Regions from separate parts of the Weissella sagaensis genome, predicted to be linked through region 2. Evidence: riboswitches for the same ligand, from Rfam matches in the RefSeq annotation. Region 2 holds a riboswitch; each other region holds the start of a gene.
The links. Region 2 has a riboswitch for thiamine pyrophosphate ahead of thiW (energy coupling factor transporter S component ThiW). Riboswitches for the same ligand answer to the same signal wherever they lie in the genome.

Region 1 (3,268 bases), on a different contig from region 2:
AAATTAATGTATTCATTTAAATTTTCTCCTTTTCTGTAATCAACATATTTTTATTATAGCATTCATTGCATAGTTTATTGTTGGGCAGCATGTTCCCAAAATGATAATTCAAACTGATACGAAGTTAAATAAGTATTTAAATAACGTTTTTGGTCATTTACTGGTAATTTTTGCCAATCAGGTATCTGAGCATCAATAACTTGCCAACTCCACTGTGTAAAATCTTGGTATGCTGAGCTCGTGTAGTACTCTAACCAAGGTGAATAAGTGTTATGAGCGGTCGTATTTAAATAACGCTTACCAATGAGATGATATGATTCAGTACATGGTAATAGAGCCAACATTGCATTAGTTGCGTCACCAGACATAATTTCTGTTTTCATATGGTCTAAATAAGCTAAATTATGATCATCTGGTGGGATATTAAGCATATTTGGACTAGCTAATAGAGCATCATGCGCTACTGTTTCGTCTAAAGTTTGTGGTTGTGTACTTTGTTGCTCTGTTGTTAATTTAGTAATCGTCAAATCAAATAAATGACTAAATTCATCTGTATAATAACTATCTTGTGCAACATAATAATCGCGTTGTTGCTGTGATAAATTATTAAAACCAATGCCCTTTACAAATGATGATTGATAAATGTCATTTAATATTGGTTCAGCTTGTTTTAATAAATAATTGTGAAATTTCATTATTCACTCTCCATGGTTGTTTTAACCCAATGATTTAATGGTCCGTGTCCATGACCAACATTAATTGTTTGTCGAATGGCTTCATAAGTAAACTTTTTAGCTTTTGGCATAATTATTTTAAGGTCATATCCTTTGGCTAAATTGGCCGTAATAAAGGCTGATAAGGTATCACCTGTACCATGTGTACGGTTTGTATTAACACCAGGCATGACGAGCCATTCAAAAGAACCATCTTCATATAAAATATAATCTGCATAGTTGTTTTCAGAATTACTGCGATGACCGCCTTTAATTAAGACGTTTTTAGCGCCCATTTTTTGAATTTTTTTGGCAGCTTGCTTAACATCATCATCTGTTATGATAGTTTGATTAACAAGAACTTGGGCTTCAGGTAAATTAGGTGTGATTAAATATGCTTGGGGAATTAATTCGTTAATCATCGTCGAAATTGCCTCATCGCTTAATAATTGCGCCCCACCTTTAGCTACCATAACAGGATCAATCACTAGTTTTCCTAGCTCATAATGTCGCCACTCTTTCGCAACGATATGAACACGATTTGCATCTAATAATGCACCTGTTTTGGCAGCTTTGATGTTTAAATCATCAGCAATACTTTTAAACTGTTCACTAATAAAATCTGTTGGAATTGCATACTGGTTTTGGACACCATATGTGTTTTGAGCAGTTAAACCTACGACAATCGTTGCGGCATAAACTTGTTGATTGTGAAAAGTTTTTAAATCAGCATTAATGCCGGCACCGCCACTTGAATCAGTTGATGCAATTGTAATAACTTGTGGTACTTCTAACATGATTTCCTCCCAAATATGACAATAAAAAAACACAGCTACCAGGAAATATCTGGTCTCTGTGTTCTAAATCGCATTTTACCATTACTTTCCTTCGTTAGCACTAACTAAACAGGTTCAAAGGGTCCGATAGTAAATCGTCTCAGCAGAATGCTCCCCTAGTAAATTATTTAATTGTTATTTAATTATGACATGGGTTTTAATGCGGGTCAATATTAATTATAAGTTATCGGCTAGTGCTAAGATTTCTGCAATTAAAAGATGCATACCTGTATCATAGTTGTCTAAGTTAAATGATTCATTAGCTTGATGGGCTAGAGAAGGTTCAGATGTTGGAATAATACCAAAGCCGACACCGTTAGGCATTAAACGACCAAATGAAGCGCCACCATTAATTCCTTGTTTTGGTAACTCACCTGTAATTGATTGATATGCTTGCGCTAATAAAGTAACCAATTTATTATCCTGACTAACATAATGTGGTGTTAAACCTGCTGGATCACGCGTGATTTTAGATAACCATGGTTCATCTTGTAATATTTGTTTAACAGTTTTGGGTTCATTAAAGGCTAATGAATAACGGAAGTTTAGGTTGATGTGCCCTGTTTTAGTCGCAACAAAATCCGTAATACCAATATTTTGACTAGTTTTACCTAATTTCGGTTCTGCTTTACCATATCCTGACTTCTCACCAAATGGATCTTCATGTAGAGTCTGACCAATAAATTGTAAAAATTTAGTTGCATTGCTACTAAAATCAAAGTTATTTAAAAAATGAGCTAAGTAGGTTGCAGCATTTTTACCAGTTTCAGGTCGAGCAGCATGGGTTGCAACACCTTGTAAGTTAAGTTTCACAAAATCATCTACAGCACTAATATTTCCAGATAAGTTTACCGTTTTAAGATAATGATTATACAGTGGTTGTAATGTATCAACCTCAATACCAGCTACCGTTGCAGTTGCAAACCCAGGAAGCACATTGGTTGCAGTACCGCTATGAAAATTCAAAAGTTGTACCGGATTATCAGCATTATTTGAAGAATCAAAGTATAAATCTAATTGACTAATCCCCTTTTCCCCATATGATAAATTGGCTGAACCATCAGGAGAAAATCCGTAATGCAAAGGACCCTCTTCTGCAAAATATTGGTGCATATCAGCCCATTCACTTTCTTCATCGGTACCAATGATAAAACGGATTTGATGTTTCAATGGTATTTTTGCATCTTGAATGGCCTTAATTGCATAATAAGTTAACATAACAGTTGACTTCATATCATCAGCACCGCGTGCATATAAGTGATTATCTGTTTTAACTGTTGGCGTAAATGGATCTGTTTGCCATTGATCAAGATCATTAACGGGAACCACATCAACATGGACGATGACACCAATAGGTTGTGTATCATTTTCTGGTCCAACATAGATAAAACCAGCTCTGTTCCCCACAGTGCCAATATTTTCAAAGCCATCACGCTCAGCAATAGCCATCATGAAATCTAATGCAGCTTTTGGTCCTGGACCATAAGGTGCATCTATAGTGGCTAACGCATCATCACGAACGGAGGGAATTGCTAGTAAATTTTTTAAGTCTTTTAACCAGTCTGCATAGTAAAGCTGTGTTTGTATTGTATTCATCATAATAGTCCCCAAAAAAATATTTGATAATGTTATCATCATACTAACAATAAATGTAAAAATATGCAATATATGACAATAAAAAAGATTAAAAAAGAGAAAATATACATATAAATTGTATAT
Region 2 (3,268 bases):
AAGAACTTGTTAAAGTGACTGAAAATGGGGCAACAACCATTGTTGGTGGTGGTGATTCAACCGCTGCTGTACAACAATTAGGTGTTGCTGATCAATTAAGTCATATTTCAACTGGTGGTGGTGCTTCATTGGAGTACTTAGAAGGTAAGACTTTGCCTGGAATCGCTGCTATTTCTGAAAAATAAATGTCTCATACTAAAAAGCAATAAGTTACCAATTTTGGTGATTTATTGCTTTTTTATTATGAGTAATCTACTTGTTCATTATAAATACAAGCATGAAAGTTATTTTAAATTAAAATATTTTAAACACTTTTAATATTATTGAGATGCCATACAGGTTATAATTGTGATAAACTATTCCAAATAGTAATGTATAAGGAAGTCTATTATGGATATTCATAAATTTAATGTGTTTTTAGACTTAGCTAAAACCGAAAATTATTCTGAGACAGCTAGAAGATTATATACAACACAAGGAAATGTTTCTAAACAAATATTAGCCTTGGAAAAAGAATTAAAAACAAAATTATTTATACGTGAACATCGCCGTATCTCGCTAACTGAATCAGGCCGTATTACAGAAATGTATGCTAAAAAAATCATTCATGAATTTGATGCATTACAACAAACATTAAATCAACATAATATTGAGTCGGACAATGTCTTAACAATTCATACGATGTCAGCTTTTTCAAATTACGAAGGGTTTTCATTAATGAGCTCTTTTCATCAAAATTTTCCAGAAGTAACATTACATTTTTCTGAAATTAAAGATCGTAAGCTTGTTGACTCATTATTAGACAATCAAGCAGATATTATTTTTGGCCAATATATTACAGGATTAAACAATAAATTTGAAACACTGTTAACCGATCAAGATAGCTTAGTGGCTGTGTTGCCAGCAAATCATTCCTTATCGGCCAAAAGAGTACTGTCAATCAATGATATCTTACAAGAAGATATTTTAGTGTTGGATGGTGAAGAATCATTAGTATTTAATAAACTTAGTATGATGGTTGAACGACAGCAGTTAACAACAGCTGTTGCTTATCGAGGAAAACGTGTTGATATAATATTAAACATGGTTTCAAATGGTATGGGAATTGCTTTGGTTATGGATAAGCGTGTTGATATTAGTAATGATAATCAACTGATTAAGCGTAAGGTGCGGTTAAATACAACCAGTAATTTTGGCTTTATACGTTTAAAACAAGAGCATGAGTCCAATGCTAATAAACTATTTTGGAAATATATAACACAAGTCGTTAACCAACATATTAATTAGTCAGTATTTTGTTGATTGATGTGTTATGATGGTAATATAATAGAATATTAATCACAAAGGGGAGCCATTTATGGCTGAGAAAGAGGATTGCTCTAGACCCTTCGTACCTGTTTTAGTTATTTAAGCGTAGGAATTGTGAAAATACCAATATGAGTAATTGTATTTATAAAGGCTTTTTTGTGATTTTTTATTGCAAAAAGGCCTTTTTTGTTGTCTGACTTTTATAAGCAGTAAAATTTTTGGGAGAATTAAGATGAATTCAAAAGTTAGGAAAATAACTTACTTAGCAATGATGATTGCTTTGGATGTTGTATTATCGCCTATTTTACGTATTGAAGGCATGGCACCGATGTCTAGCGTTATTAATATATTGGCCGGTGTTTTAATGGGGCCATTATATGCAACCGTTATGGCCGTATGTTGTGGTATTATTAGAATGCTTTTGATGGGGATTCCGCCATTGGCATTAACGGGGGCTGTTTTCGGTGCATTGTTAGCAGGTGTTGGTGCACGCCTAACGCGGAATATTTACGGGTCAATTATTGGCGAAATTATTGGGACGGGGATTATTGGTTCATTAGTTTCTTATCCGGTAATGGTATTATTTACAGGTACTAAAACAGATTTATATTGGTTGTTGTATACGCCAAGATTTTTAGGGGCAACATTAATGGGGGCGGTAGCTGCTTGGTTAATTTGGCAGCAAGCTAAGAAAATTTCTTTGTTTAAAGATATGATGCAAGTGTTTAATGGGAAAAGGGTGATACGATAATGGAAAAAGTAACCATGCCATTGACTACTGCACCGTTAGTTCATTGTATAACGAATACGGTTTCCGTTGAAACAGTGGCCAATGCATTACTTTATATTGGTGCAAAACCTATAATGACTGAAGATGTTCGGGCTTTTTCAGATTTGGCAAGACAAACAAACAGTGTTTTGTTAAATTTAGGTAGCTTATCCGTAGCTAAAGAAGAGAGTTTGCTGGCTGCAAGTAAGCTAGCCTATCATGATAAACCTTTTGTTTTAGACGTAGTAGGTGTCGCAAGTGCTAGGACAGCAATGCATATAGCGACTGCGATTATGACGTATGAACCAACAATTGTGCGTGGTAATATTTCAGAAATGCGAGCAATTGCAGGATTGAAAACAAATGGTCGTGGTGTGGATGGCAACCAAATCGATCAAACACCTGCAGCATTTACAGAGTTAATAACAGCACTCAAAACACTACCAACTACTTCAATTTACGTTGCTACAGGAGCAAAAGATATTATTGTAGCCCAAAATAATGTGTGGGTTTTAGAGAATGGTGTTTTAGAATTGGATTGTTTTACGGGTTCAGGTGATGTATTAGGTGCACTGTTAGCAGCTTTATTAGGTGAACAAATTGTGCCTGAGACTGCTGCTGTTTTGGCGATTAGTTATTTAAATATTGCGGGTGAACAAGCTAAAATGACCGCCACAACAAAAGGAATTGCTGATTTTAGACAACAATTTCTAAACCAATTATCATTACTGGGTGAACAAAATCCAAATTGGATGGATCAAATGAAGGGGACTATTAATGGCAAAAGAATTGTATTTAGTGACATCACGCTATGATGAAAACGAGGAAACATTTTTAGAACGAGTTAATACAGCATGTGCTAATGGGGTAACTTTTGTGCAATTACGCGAAAAAGATTTAACCACACGTGCGTATTATGAACTAGCTATTAAAGTTAAAAAGATAACGGATCGGTATCACTTACCGTTGATTATTGATGATCGTATTGACATTTGTTTGGTAATTGATGCTAGTGGGGCGCATATAGGTGATGATGAACTACCAGTTGATGTGGCCCGTAAATTATTAGGACCAAATAAGATATTGGGCGTATCAGCGAAAACGGTAGCACGTGCGGTTGAAGCAGAACAGCAAGGTGCTGATTATTTAGGAACTGGTGCAATGTTTCCAACGCAAACGAAAGTTATTACA
Region 3 (3,268 bases), on a different contig from region 2:
GTTTTTCATCCCCTAGCCACGAACCATCAATATTTTCATAGGCTTGCTCTGGACCGGGTACTAGTTTACCAATGCCGGCTATAGCATGATTATAAATTAAAACATAAACGCTCCCCTTTTGGATATCATGAATGAATTCATCGCGTTTTGGTTCGGCCGTGCCCTGCCATTGTGGTGAATTTTGACTACCTAGATATGCAACCGCTTGTTGAATAATACTAAAAATAGCATCAACATCCTCTGGTTGAGCTAGACGTGTATAAGTTAAAGGCATATGATATTCCCCCATAAAAATATTTTGTAATTCATTATAGCAAAGAACTTAAAAAAGAATTTTGTCATTAAGTTAATAAAAGTCTATTTTTTAACTTATTATAAGCCTTTATCAGATATAATGAAGAGAAATAATATAAATATCAACAAAATGATAAATGAAATGAGGCTATAATCAATGCAAAAACGACCAGGAGATACTATCTTCCGTGCTGTTAAAGGCGCATTAATTGGATCGGGATTTATTTTACCAGGAATCAGTGGTGGTGCTTTAGCTGCTGTGTTTGGTTTATATGAACGTATGATATTATTCATGGCTAATCCATTCAAAAATTTCAAAGCTAATTTCTTATTCTTCCTGCCAGTTGGTATTGGCGCTGTGATTGGTATTTTTCTACTTTCCTTTGTGATTAGTTTTATGTTGGGTGAAGTAGAAAATGTGGCACGTTGGTTCTTTATTGGGGCCATTGTAGGAACGATTCCAACTTTGTGGCAAGAAGCTGGTAAACATGGTCGTTCTAAAGCTGATCTAGGTATTATGGTTATGACTGGTGTGCTAATGTTGCTATTCTTATGGTTTGGACAGCCCCTATTTTCGACCATGACACCTAGTACAGGTGCTTGGTTATTATCAGGTGGCTTGATTGGACTAGGTTTATTAGTTCCAGGGCTAAGTCCATCAAATTTTCTGATTTACCTAGGATTATATAAAGGAATGAGTGATGGTATTAAAACAGGTGATTTATCAGTACTGGTCCCACTGATTGTTGGCTTATTAGTTATCGTTTTAGTATTTGCAAAAGTGATGGCATATGTGTTCAAAGTGGCTTATGCAAAGTTATTCCATGCTATTTTTGGAATTGTCATGGCTTCTACCGTCATGATTGTGCCGTTGGACTATACCGGATTTACGATTTGGCACTACTTGTTTGCAATTGCCTTGTTAGCGTTGGGAACTTGGCTTGGTTGGTGGATGGGAAATCTGGAACAAAAAGTTAAACCAACAACAATTTAATTATGGAACCGCTTACTTGAAAGGATTGTATTAATAAAAAAAACGTGCTACTGTTAAGTAGTTAAGTTAATTAACGTATCTGGGGTGCCACATATGGCTGAGAATATACCCACTGAACCTGATTTGGTTAATACCTGCGCAGGAAGATACAGTCCATTTATAGAAATTAATGGGTAGTCTTTTTGTGTATGCAAAGAGACTACCTTTTTTATTTTATTCGGATCGTATAGAGCGATTGGTAAAAATTAAATCTAAAGAATCATCGTCTGGGGTGCCGTAAGGCTGAGAAATACCCATGAACCTGATGTCGGTAATGCGATCGAAGGAAGAGCGATATTTGACTATGTGCAAATGCCCTTCTTTCATGATCAGAAAGGAGGGCATTTTTTAATGATTAATGTAAATGGTAAACCAATGGATCAAATGGTTGGTAAAACTTTAACCGATTTACTAAAAGCTAAGACAAGTATGATGCAAAATGTTGTTGTTGAATTAAATGGTGAAATTATTCATCGTGATCAATTAGATACAAAAATCTTGGTTGAAAATGACAAGGTTGAATTAATTTCTTTTGTAGGTGGTGGTTAGAAAAGAGGACGATGAAATGATACCAAAGTTTCAAGGCGTAGACGTCAAAGAATTCTTTATGGGAATGAAGGAACGTAATGTTGCTGGTACAACTGAGCAATTACAACAAGCGCATGTAATCATTGCAGGTGCTGGCGGATTGGGTTCTAATATTGCAATCGCCCTTACTCGTAGTGGTGTTGGTCATTTAACAATTATTGATTTTGACACGATTGAAATGAGTAATCTTAACCGGCAACAGTATAAAGTTAGTCAAATTGGTTTACCAAAAGTAACGGCGTTAAAGCAAAATTTATTGGAATTTAATCCATTTATTGAGATAGATACGGTGCAAACTAAGATAACATCAGAGAACATTGCTGAATTATTTGCAGATGCTGATATTATCTGTGAGGCATTTGATAATCCAACAGCAAAGGCAATGTTATTGGAAGGTGCAACAAAACATTATCCTGATAAGCCATTGGTTATGGGGAATGGGATGGCTGGGTTGCATCTTACCAATGAAATACAAACAAAGCAACCATTACCAAATGTCTATATTTGTGGGGATGGCTATAGCAAAGGCATGGAAGGATTGATGGCACCACGTGTTATGGTATGTGCCGGACATGAAGCGAATGCGATTTTACGTTTATTGACTAACCAACCCGTATTGTCAGAATAGGAGAAACATAATGACTGAAAATAATGATGAACTAATTCTTGGTGGACACCATTTTTCCTCACGGTTTATTTTGGGTTCTGGTAAGTATTCATATGAATTAATTGATTCAGCAATTCATCATGCCGGTGCGCAAATTATTACGATGGCACTTCGTCGTACGAATACGCAAGAAGAAAATATTCTAAATTATATTCCTGATGATGTTACTATCTTACCTAATACATCTGGTAGTACGAATGCTCAAGAAGCAATTCGTATGGCCCGAATTGCACGTGAATTGAGTGGTAGTGATTTTATTAAATTAGAAGTTGTCCCTGATAAGACATATTTATTACCAGATAATGAAGAGACAATTAAGGCAACACAGGTATTGGCTGATGAAGGATTTATTGTTTTGCCATACATGTTACCTGACTTAAATGCAGCTCGTAAATTAGTCGCAGCTGGTGCAGCTGCGGTAATGCCATTAGGTGCACCAATTGGTACTAATAGAGGATTAGCAACAAAAGATTTGATTCAAATTTTGATTGATGAAATTGACGTGCCAATTATTGTCGATGCTGGTATTGGTCGTCCGAGCCAAGCGACTGAAGCCATGGAAATGGGTGCAGCTGCAGTGATGGCAAATACAGCAATGGCAACGGCTGGTGATATTCCATTGATGTCAGAAGCTTTTAAGTTAGCTGTTGAAGCAGGACGTAAAGGTTATTTGGCCCAGCCTGGTC

Region 1: another riboswitch for thiamine pyrophosphate. It lies ahead of thiD (bifunctional hydroxymethylpyrimidine kinase/phosphomethylpyrimidine kinase); the one in region 2 lies ahead of thiW (energy coupling factor transporter S component ThiW).
Region 3: another riboswitch for thiamine pyrophosphate. It lies ahead of thiS (sulfur carrier protein ThiS); the one in region 2 lies ahead of thiW (energy coupling factor transporter S component ThiW).

Annotation. Positions count from the first base shown of each region.
Region 1 covers NZ_BLKA01000002.1:263,735-267,002, forward strand. Annotated here, with positions in the region: gene G7Y65_RS03825 (MTH1187 family thiamine-binding protein) at 1-16, opposite strand, end outside; gene G7Y65_RS03830 (TenA family protein) at 75-695, opposite strand; gene thiD (bifunctional hydroxymethylpyrimidine kinase/phosphomethylpyrimidine kinase) at 695-1,510, opposite strand; TPP riboswitch at 1,580-1,677, opposite strand; gene G7Y65_RS03840 (Sapep family Mn(2+)-dependent dipeptidase) at 1,727-3,148, opposite strand.
Region 2 covers NZ_BLKA01000005.1:14,328-17,595, forward strand. Annotated here, with positions in the region: gene G7Y65_RS06305 (phosphoglycerate kinase) at 1-185, shown strand, start outside; gene G7Y65_RS06310 (LysR family transcriptional regulator) at 391-1,287, shown strand; TPP riboswitch at 1,335-1,437, shown strand; gene thiW (energy coupling factor transporter S component ThiW) at 1,541-2,059, shown strand; gene thiM (hydroxyethylthiazole kinase) at 2,059-2,892, shown strand; gene thiE (thiamine phosphate synthase) at 2,855-3,268, shown strand, end outside.
Region 3 covers NZ_BLKA01000001.1:489,739-493,006, reverse strand. Annotated here, with positions in the region: gene G7Y65_RS02525 (GNAT family N-acetyltransferase) at 1-274, opposite strand, end outside; gene G7Y65_RS02520 (DUF368 domain-containing protein) at 452-1,288, shown strand; TPP riboswitch at 1,359-1,450, shown strand; TPP riboswitch at 1,546-1,634, shown strand; gene thiS (sulfur carrier protein ThiS) at 1,679-1,876, shown strand; gene thiF (sulfur carrier protein ThiS adenylyltransferase ThiF) at 1,893-2,543, shown strand; gene G7Y65_RS02505 (thiazole synthase) at 2,554-3,268, shown strand, end outside.